Regions from separate parts of the Priestia sp. YIM B13552 genome, predicted to be linked through region 2. Evidence: riboswitches for the same ligand, from Rfam matches in the RefSeq annotation. Region 2 holds a riboswitch; the other holds the start of a gene.
What was found. Region 2 has a riboswitch for S-adenosylmethionine ahead of ACFX40_RS02400 (bifunctional homocysteine S-methyltransferase/methylenetetrahydrofolate reductase). Riboswitches for the same ligand answer to the same signal wherever they lie in the genome.
Positions count from the first base shown of each region.

Region 1 (5,119 bases), on a different contig from region 2:
CAATCCTTGCAGAGCGACTAACGTAACAATCGTATTCATGTCTGCATATTCTTCTGTCTTATGCTGATCGGCAGTAATCAGCACTTTTTTTGCGTACCGAGCGTTGGCAAGTTCTAATACTTCATAATGAGAAGGACTTCCTTTAATAAAATGAACGCGATCACAAATCATGGGATTTTTAGTCAGAGAGTCGTCGATAAGAACAATGTCTTCTTTATGAAATGCGTCGCGATAAGACTCTAACACGAGTTTGGCGCGCTCATTCCACCCAACAACGATGAAGTGATCTTTTCCATAAAATTTTAAATTTCCTTCCAAATAAGCGCTCTCAGCGGAAACAGCAATTTTAGAAAGCGTAACAAAATAAGTGGTAATAAATCCCGTTCCGATCAGGACTAAAATAATTGCAGCTAACCTTCCAATCGTAGTGGTCGGAGCAAAATCACCGTACCCTATAGTAGAGATTGTAATAATAACCCACCAAATTCCTTCAAATACATTCCCAAACGTTTGCGGCTCTAGGAAATGTATAAGCATGCCAAAAAGTAGAACAAGGCAGCCGATAATAAAAAGAAGCCGCACTAAAATAGAACGACGGAAAAGTCGAAATAATAGCCATTCCATCATAAAAAAACCTCCAGTGATTAGTCATAGCCACAGTATGACCATTTTTCACTGAAGGTATAAGATATCTTTATCTTTTTACTTCGTAATATTCAATCCATTCTTTGTCTGGACCGTAGAAAAATAAGTATCTTGCTCCATTTGGCAAAGTTACAATGTTTTCTTCCACAAATGAAACACCTGCTGATTTTAAACGCTCAAACTCCTCTTCAATTCCGTCTACCGCCAGCGCAAAATGATGAACTTTACCTTCGTTAGGTAAGCTTGAGTTATACCCTTGAATTAACTCTACGATTACATTGCCTTCTAAACCTAGAAAAGCTAGCTTCAAAGACGGATCGGTATGTGGCAGTGTTTCGATGAGCTCTAATCCCACTTTTTGCGTATAGAACTCAATAGATTCTTCTATATCCTTTACTTGAACGCCTACATGTTCAAATTTTAAAATTGCCATATGCATCACCCGTATCTATAGTATGTAAAAACTATGAAATATATTAAAGAGAAAGGATATAGAAGTCAAGATGGGGCTGCTTATCAGGAAAGGGCTCTTAAATCATATTTTTGCTGGAGTGAATAGGGTAGAGGCTTCCATCAAGAGCAAACGAAATTTTGCCTGTTTCTTCAGATACAACTAAAATTAATGCATCCGATTTTTCCGACATTCCAATGGCTGCACGGTGACGTGTTCCCAATTTTTTGGTCGTTGAAATAATAGACGAGAGAGGTAAAACATTAGCAGCTGAGATAAGCTGATTATTTCTAATTAGGACGGCTCCGTCATGTAAGGGTGTCCCTGGGTAGAACAGTGTCTCAACTAGCGTAGCGCTGACAGGAGCTTGAATAGGCATTCCCTTTTGAATAAGAGGGTCTACATTTTGTTCCCGTTCAATGACAATTAAAGCACCGTGACGTTTCTCAGAAAGGTTATGAATAGCTAAGGACAGAGCAGCATATTCAAATGTATAAGGCGATAGATAATGACGCAAGTAATAAGAGGCGGCCGTAGCTTGAACATCTTGAAATAACCTTCTCATCTCCTCAAAATCACATAGGATACAATGATCACTCGTATCTAAATGTTTAATTAAATTAGAGGCTTCAGTTGAAATTTGCTGTAAATATGTTCGCACATTATTTTTAATTGTATCGTCTAATTGAAAGGAATGTCTCTCCATCTTATATAGCTCCTATCTGTCAGTCAGTGTTATCTGTAATGTGTGCTAATGTGGGTGAATTATCCGTAAAGCTTATAAATCCCTTATTAATTTTATAGAGAGGTGTTGTGTTTTATTTAGGAAGAGAATATAAAAAGTTGAGGAAAAAGAAAGCGTTTTATAAACTGATATGTTCACATTTGGTTTAAATTTACATATGTTGTTTTAAATAAAAGTATAGATATTTCTGTGAATTTAAAGTATAGTTTTCTTATCGGATATATGATTTTTAATGTTGACAAATATTCTAAATATGCTAAAATTTTTAAAAAATGCTTATCAAGAGTGGTGGAGGGATCTGGCCCGCTGAACCCCGGCAACCTGCTTAGCAAGGTGCTAATTCCAGCAAAGTGTGTATCATTTTGAAAGATAAGGTAAAAAGTTATTGCCTACCCAGTCTTTCAATATGGAAGACTTTTTATTTTGATATAGCGCAAGCGATAATTTAAGGAGGGACATCAATGACTGTAACCCCCGACTTAAAACAAATCTTTGAGCACGTCGAAGAAAAGTAAGAATTAAATAGTTTCGCTGACTAGACACACTAGAGGCGGTTTTATCCAATTCTAGTGGGTAAAACCGCCTTTTTTTATTGGATAACGCGGATAACTAAGAATTGGAGTGAAGAAAATGGCAGACTTATATACGTACGAAAACTGGAGTGATACATTTCCAGAGTTCGACAGTGAAGATGAAACAAAAGGAGCCCTTTCAGCATTGCAGTGGGCGTATGATACCTACGGAGATTCAATTATTTACGCATCAAGCTTTGGTATTGAAGGGATTGTGTTAATTGATTTAATTTCAAAAGTGAAAAAAGATGCTGAAATTGTCTTTTTAGATACGGGCGTTCATTTTAAAGAAACATATGAAGTGATTGATGCAATTAAAGAACGCTTTCCTGATTTGCGTATTCATATAAAAAAACCGGATTTAACTCTTGCAGAACAAGCTGAGAAACATGGAGATGAGCTTTGGAAGAGTCAGCCTAACCTATGCTGTCAAATTCGAAAAATCATCCCGTTAAGGGAATCTCTTGCTCCTTATGATGCGTGGATTTCTGGTTTGAGACGCGAGCAGTCTGAATCTCGTGCCAACACGAATTATTTTAATAAAGATGAGAAATTCAAGAAAGTTAAAGTCTGCCCGTTAATTCATTGGTCTTGGAAAGAAGTTTGGCGCTATGTGTATAAGCATGATTTACCATATAACAAACTTCATGATCAAGGCTACCCAAGCATCGGCTGTGAGCCTTGTACCGCACCTGCCTACAATGTAGACGATTTACGTTCAGGAAGATGGGCAGGTACACAAAAAGTTGAATGCGGATTACACGAATCTTAAATACGAAAGAGCTGAATAAATGATGCTTTTATATGTTGCCTTTATCATTGCGCTTTTTTTTGCAATGAATATCGGGGCAAGCGGTGCAGCAGCAGCTATGGGCGTTTCATACGGCTCCGGTGCGATTAAAAAGCGAAGAGTAGCCTTGTTCATCTGTGCTGTAGGTATTGTGCTCGGAGCCATTATCGGAGGCGGCGAGGTGGTAAAAACCATCAGTTCAGGTATCATACCTGAAAAATTGCTGTCAGTAGAATTAGTTATTATCATTCTGGCTGCTGCAACGCTGTCACTCTTTTTCGCGAATTTAATTGGTATCCCTCTATCAACAAGTGAAGTAACGGTTGGTTCAGTTGTTGGAGTAGGAGTAGCTTATCAATCTCTGTATGTGGAAAAACTTTTAGTTGTCATGTCTTTTTGGATTATTGTTCCGCTGGTTTCATTTGTCATTGCTTTTTTGATTGGAAAAGTGATAAAACGCAGAGCGCATAAAAAAGAAGCAGAGGGAAAGTGGAAAAGAGTTTTAACGATTTTAGTTATAGCCACGGGATTCTTTGAAGCCTTCTCAGCTGGAATGAATAACGTGGCAAATGCTGTCGGTCCTCTAGTAGGAGCTGGATTAATGGATGCCACAACGGGTGTCATAACAGGAGGACTGGCTGTGGCGCTCGGAGCTCTTTTACTAGGCGGCCGAGTTATTGAAACAAACGGGAAAAAAATTACTCGCTATTCTGTAGGAGAAGGGTGCATTATCTCGGGTACTGGTGCTTCTCTTGTTACAGCAGCTTCACTTTTTGGTTTGCCAGTACCGCTTACACAGGTCACTACGTCTTCTATTATTGGAATAGGAGCAGCGAAAACGGGATTCACGAAAGAACAGCGTGAAGTGGTCATTCAAATGTTAAAGGTTTGGGTGGTATCCCCCGTATTTTCACTCGTAATCTCATATGTTCTTGTGAAATTAGTACTTGAAAGCGACTTATATTCATTTGTGGTGCTAGCTAGCGGCTGCATTGCCACAGCAGGTGTTCTAAGCTTAGCTAGAACGACTAGAAGAAAAAGAGCAAGCTTGCAGTCGGAAAAAGAAAAAATGACTGCGTGATTCAAGTGCTTTTTATTATATTGTGTTAATTATTTAAGGAGGATTTTACAAAATGACAACAATTCAAGCACACGGTGGAGAATTAATTAATTTATATCAACCAACATATGACTACACTTCACTAACAAAAGAAATCGAAGTAGATAACATGGCTCTAAGTGATTTAGAACTAATTGGAATTGGTGCTTACAGCCCAATTACAGGATTTTTAGGAGAAAAAGATTATCAATCAGTTGTTGAAAATATGCGTTTAGCAGATGGCACAGTATGGAGTATTCCTATCACTCTTCCTGTAACAGAAGAGCAAGCTAAAGAATTAAACATTGGCGACAAAGTAAAACTAGTTCAAAACGGCGTAACGTATGGTGTTTTAGAAGTTTCTGAAGTATATACGCCAAATAAAGAAAAAGAAGCGGAAAATGTATACCGCACGGCAGAACTTGCTCATCCTGGCGTGAAAAAAATGATGGAACGCCCAAATGTATACGTAGCAGGTCCAATCGTACTTGTAGAACGTACACCTAAAACGCGTTTTGAAAAGTATTACCTAGATCCAACTGAAACAAGAGCAGCATTTGAAGAACGCGGTTGGAAAACGGTTGTTGGATTCCAAACTCGTAACCCTGTTCACCGTGCGCACGAATATATTCAAAAAACGGCATTAGAAATTGTAGACGGCCTGTTTTTAAATCCACTCGTAGGAGAAACAAAGTCAGATGATATCCCAGCAGATATCCGTATGGAAAGTTATGAAGTACTTTTAGAGAACTATTATCCTAGCGATCGTGTAGCTTTAGCAGTTTTCCCTGCTGCGATGCGCTATGCTGGACCTAGA
Region 1 is NZ_JBHZOU010000004.1:371,291-376,409, forward strand. Features, by position in the region: gene ACFX40_RS18960 (potassium channel family protein) at 1-627, opposite strand, end outside; gene ACFX40_RS18965 (VOC family protein) at 695-1,078, opposite strand; gene cdaS (sporulation-specific diadenylate cyclase CdaS) at 1,176-1,802, opposite strand; SAM riboswitch class I at 2,115-2,217, shown strand; gene ACFX40_RS18975 (phosphoadenylyl-sulfate reductase) at 2,472-3,185, shown strand; gene ACFX40_RS18980 (sulfate permease) at 3,205-4,284, shown strand; gene sat (sulfate adenylyltransferase) at 4,337-5,119, shown strand, end outside.
Region 1: linked by a shared signal. The riboswitch ahead of ACFX40_RS18975 (phosphoadenylyl-sulfate reductase) and the one ahead of ACFX40_RS02400 (bifunctional homocysteine S-methyltransferase/methylenetetrahydrofolate reductase) in region 2 are both predicted to bind S-adenosylmethionine.

Region 2 (5,119 bases):
ATCATTTTCAGTTGCCTCCATATGAGGTTCTAAAAAGGCAACGGATGCTTTCATAACTTCCGCACTTTGAAGCACTTCTGCTACAATCAGCTGGTTGTCATTAAACAAACGTCCAACTTCCGCCATCCCCTTCATAAGCGGTCCGTTAATAATATCTAACGGATCATCATATTGAGCTAAAGCTTGTTCTAAATCAGGAAGCAATCCTTCTTTTGTCCCTTCAACAATATACATTGCCAATCGTTCTTCGAGTGTTAGCGTAGAAATTTCTACTTTTGCTTCTTTCTTTTTATCACGATAAAAGTCGGTGAACGTGCTTAACGTTTCATCAGTTGTGTTAAATAATAACGCATTAGCAAGCTCAATTTCAGCTTCTGGAATAGAAGCATAGCGTTCTAATTTTTCTGTATTAACAATGGCATAATCCAGTCCAGCCTGCGTACAGTGATAAAGGTAAACCGCATTTAGTACTTCACGTCCGACTGGAGGAAGACCGAATGACACGTTACTTACGCCAAGAATGGTCAGGCAATCAGGCAGGGCTTCTTTAATCATTTTAATTCCTTTAACTGTTTCTTCAGCAGAACCAATATATTGTTCATCACCAGTCCCTACAGGAAACACAAGAGGGTCAAAAATAATATCTTTTGGATTAAAGCCATGTTTTTCAACAAGTAAATCATGTGAGCGTTTTGCAATCTCTACTTTTCGTTCTGCAGTAACGGCCATGCCTGTTTCATCGATTGTACCGACAACCAGAGCTGCACCGAATTTTTTTACTAGCGGTAAGATTGCATCAAAACGCTCTTCACCATCTTCTAAGTTAATGGAGTTAATAATGACCTTACCTTGCGAGTACGTTAAAGCTTTTTCAATAACTTTCTCGTCGGTTGAATCGATTACAAGAGGAACCTTCACTTTTTTTACAACTTCTTGAATAAACTCCTCCATGTCTTCCATTTCTTCACGGTCCGGATCTGCTAAGCAAATATCAATAACGTGAGCACCATTTTTAACTTGAGCACGCGCAATTTCAGATGCTTCTTCAATTTTTCCTTCCGCAATCAGACGCTTGAATTTGCGAGAACCGATTACATTCGTACGTTCTCCCACAAAAAGAGGGCGCATAGAATCGTCATATACAAGTGGTTCAATACCGGTTACAGCATGGTTATGCTCGGAGCGATCAAGCGAACGAGGAGCAACCTCTTTTACCGCTTCAGCCAGTGCTTTAATATGAGCAGGCGTTGTACCGCAGCATCCGCCTACAAAGTTCAGCCAGCCTTTATCAGCAAACCCTTTAATTTTTTGAGCAAGCAGCTCAGGAGATTCATGATAATTGCCTTCTTCATCCGGAAGTCCAGCGTTTGGATAACAGCTAACTGCTGAAGTGGCTAGGTCTGAAAGAGAGCGAATATGATCCGTCATAAATTCAGGGCCTGTCGCGCAGTTAAGTCCGACTGAAAGAGGCTTCATGTGTTCCAGTGATAAGTAAAAAGATTCGATATCTTGACCAGCGAGAGTTGTTCCCATCGGCTCAATTGTTCCTGAAATCATAATAGGAACTTCGGTTTTTAGTTTTTCAAACGCCGCTGTAATGCCTAGAAATGCGGCTTTTACGTTCAGCATGTCTTGACAGGTTTCGACTAAAAGCAAGTCAACGCCGCCGTCTAACAAACCTCGAGCTTGCTCTTCGTACGATTCTACTAACTCAGGGAATGTAATACCTCCGGTAACAGAGAGAGTTTTAGTGGTAGGACCGATAGCTCCAGCTACGAACCTAGGCCATTCGGGAGTTGAATATTTATCGCGGGCTGCACAAGCAAGCTTCACAGCTTCGATATTCAATTCATACGCCAAGTGACCTAAATCGTATTCATCAAGTACGGTAGATGTTGAGCCAAACGTATTGGTTTCAATGATGTCAGCACCTGCTGCAAAGTACTCTTCATGAATGCGCTGAATGACATGAGGCGCTGTTCGAGTCAAATATTCGTTGCAGCCTTCATATTCTTCGCCGCCGAAATCTTCAGCGGTTAAATCAGCATCTTGAATCATCGTTCCCATTGCTCCATCGATGACGAGTATTCGCTTCTTTAGTTGTTGTTCGATAAGTGAGCTCATTTATATCTTCCTTTCTGATGTAACAAGTTGCTTGTCATGAATATAGCGTGTTAGAATTTCAGTCATTTCATAGCGCATAAACGGCGTAATTAAGTAAATACCGTCAAATAGCTCATATGCTGTATCAATTAAGTTTTTTGCAATCGCAAGGCCTTCGACTTCACCGCGAATCCGGTCATTTCCCGTTGCGTCCATGCGTTCTAGAATATCTTCTGATAATTTAATTCCAGGTACTTCATGGTGAATAAATCGAGCGTTTCTCGCGCTTGTTAACGGCATGATCCCGATGTATACCGGTGTTGTTAAATGTTTGGTTGCTTCATATACCTCTTCAATTTGCTTAGTTGAATAGAGAGGCTGAGTAATGAAATAGTGAGCCCCACAATCGATTTTCTTTTCCAAACGCTGAACGGCTCGGTCTAAGTGACGCACGTTTGGGTTAAAGGCAGCCGCGATGGAAAAATTGGTTTTTTGACCAAGCGGTTTCCCGGAATAAGATAGTCCTTCATTAAACTGAGCGATTAAACTAATCAAGTCAAATGAAGATAAATCGTAGACAGAAGTGGCGCCAGGGAAATCGCCAACTTTTGACGGATCACCGGTAATTGCAAGCACTTGATTCATTCCTAGCGTATGAAGTCCCATTAAATGAGATTGAAGTCCAATTAAATTTCGATCGCGACAGGTAATATGAATAAGCGGTCGTGCTTTTGTTTCTTGCTGCATCAGTGTTGCCATTGCCAAGTTGCTGATGCGAGGTGAGGCAAGAGAATTATCAGCTAATGTAATAGCATCTACGCCGACTTTATCGAGTGCTTTTGCACCTTCTAAAAATTTCGTCGGACCCAGCTGTTTAGGCGGATCTAGCTCGACGATAACCGAGCGGCGCTTTTTCACAATTTCATGCATATGAGGTTTATCCTGCTGCTCACGCTCTTGAACCGTAACGGCTGGTCTCATTTTAACGACTTTGCTTGTAATCGGAGGCAGGTCTTTTAAGGCAGATGACATTGCGCGTACGTGAGCTGGTGTTGTACCGCAGCATCCTCCAATTAAGCGAACCCCTTGTTCGCGGAATAAACGTGCGCTTTCTACAAAGTAGTCTTCATTCGTTTCATACTCCAGCTTTCCTTCCACATACGCCGGAAGGCTGGCATTAGGGTAAGCAGATAAGAAAGCACGATCAGGAAGCGGTACTTCTTCAAGAGACTGAATCATATGATAAGGACCTAAACGGCAGTTTAGCCCGACAACATCTGCTCCTAAGTCTTCTAATTCTTTTAATGCATCTGCTAAAGGACGCCCATCTTGCAGTACGCCAATATCATGCAGGGAAACGTGGGTAATAATAGGCTTATCCGTTTCTTTTCTTGCCAGTGTAAGAACGGTTTTTAATTCTTCGAAATCATAGTATGTTTCAAACAAAAGGCCATCCACGCCTTCATTTAAAAGCCAAAACATTTGTTCACGAATGCTTCGCTTAACTTCTTCTAAACTAATAGCGTTTTTTTGGAAAGAACGAATTCCGCCGAGTGTACCAACCACGTAAGCCTGATCTTTTGCAGCTTGTTTCGCTAATTTTACACCAGCAACATTGATGTCTTTAACTGAATCTTCTAATCCATAACGGGCAAGTTTTTGATAATTAGCAGCGTACGTATTTGTTTGAATAACGTTTGCACCAGCTTCTACATAGGCTCTGTGAATACGAGAAACCTCTTCTGGTTTGGTGATGTTTAGTTCTTCAAAACAGCTGTCAATACCGTGTGAGTAAAGGAGGGTACCAGTGGCACCATCCCCAATTAAAATTTTAGACTTTAAATCTTCAAGTAACCCCATGTCAAAACCTCCTTAAATTGTTCCGCTTCTATTTCACGAGTGATTCGTTTTATGCAATATGCCGATAAAATAGAAAAAGTCTTCTTAAGAAGAAGACTTTTTTCGCCTTCTTATCTTCCAAGCAATAAATTGCTTGCTGGATTTAGCACCATGTCTCTAACGACTGGTTGCTGAGGTTTCAAAGGGCCAGTCCCTCCACCTCTCATGATAAGAATCAATTGTATATAATTGAAACATATTTTTTTAAATAGAAAGAATACTTATTTAATAATTTATCTGATTTTTAGAAATTATACAACAGTAAATTGTGAATTTCCAGCAAATATTGAGGAAAATTTAAAAGCTAAAGGGAAAATATCCGTATATTTTGTTTGAAAATGACTGTTATGTTAGGGGTTAAGGAGTTTTTGTGAAAAATACAAAAAGAAAATGAAAAATAAAAAATAAACGAAAAGGCACAAGCGCTGGGATATGCGTAGATTTACACGTAAAAAGGCTCGTCTTTTTTTTACCGTTTCTACATATAGTGAACTATGAAGGGTAGAAGGGTGATGGGCATGAAAAGGTGGAAACTCACGCTGCAGGTTGCTGCTACGTATGTAGGCACTGTTGTAGGAGCCGGTTTTGCAACAGGCAAGGAAATAGTTCAATTTTTTACACAGTACGGGGAACTTGGAATGGTCGGGATTTTGGTCAGCGGCTTGTTTTTTATTTGGCTAGGTTCGAAAATGATGCTGCTTTCGCACGCAATTGGGGCTTCTTCTTATCAGCAGCTTAATACATATTTATTTGGTGATGTGCTTGGAAAAGCGGTAAACGGTGTAATGATTGTCATTTTATTTGGAGTAACTTCAGTCATGCTAGCGAGTACGGGAGCAATAGGAAAAGAACAGTTCGGGCTATGGCCTCCTGTTGGGATGATTTTTACAATTGTTTTAACTTATATATTTATCGCCAAAGGAATTAACGGTATTTTAATGGTTAATTCTCTTGTTGTGCCGATGATGCTTTCATTTGCTTTTATCATCTTTGTGCCAAATATCAGCTATTTCTCACTGATTCAAACGAAGCCGGATTTAACGCTCGTCACGCAGTGGAAGTGGGCGGTTAGTCCCTTTTTATATATTTCCCTAAATCTAGCTTTGGCTCAGGCTGT
Region 2 is NZ_JBHZOU010000001.1:472,463-477,581, reverse strand. Features, by position in the region: gene metH (methionine synthase) at 1-2,124, opposite strand, end outside; gene ACFX40_RS02400 (bifunctional homocysteine S-methyltransferase/methylenetetrahydrofolate reductase) at 2,125-3,963, opposite strand; SAM riboswitch class I at 4,071-4,177, opposite strand; gene ACFX40_RS02395 (YkvI family membrane protein) at 4,521-5,119, shown strand, end outside.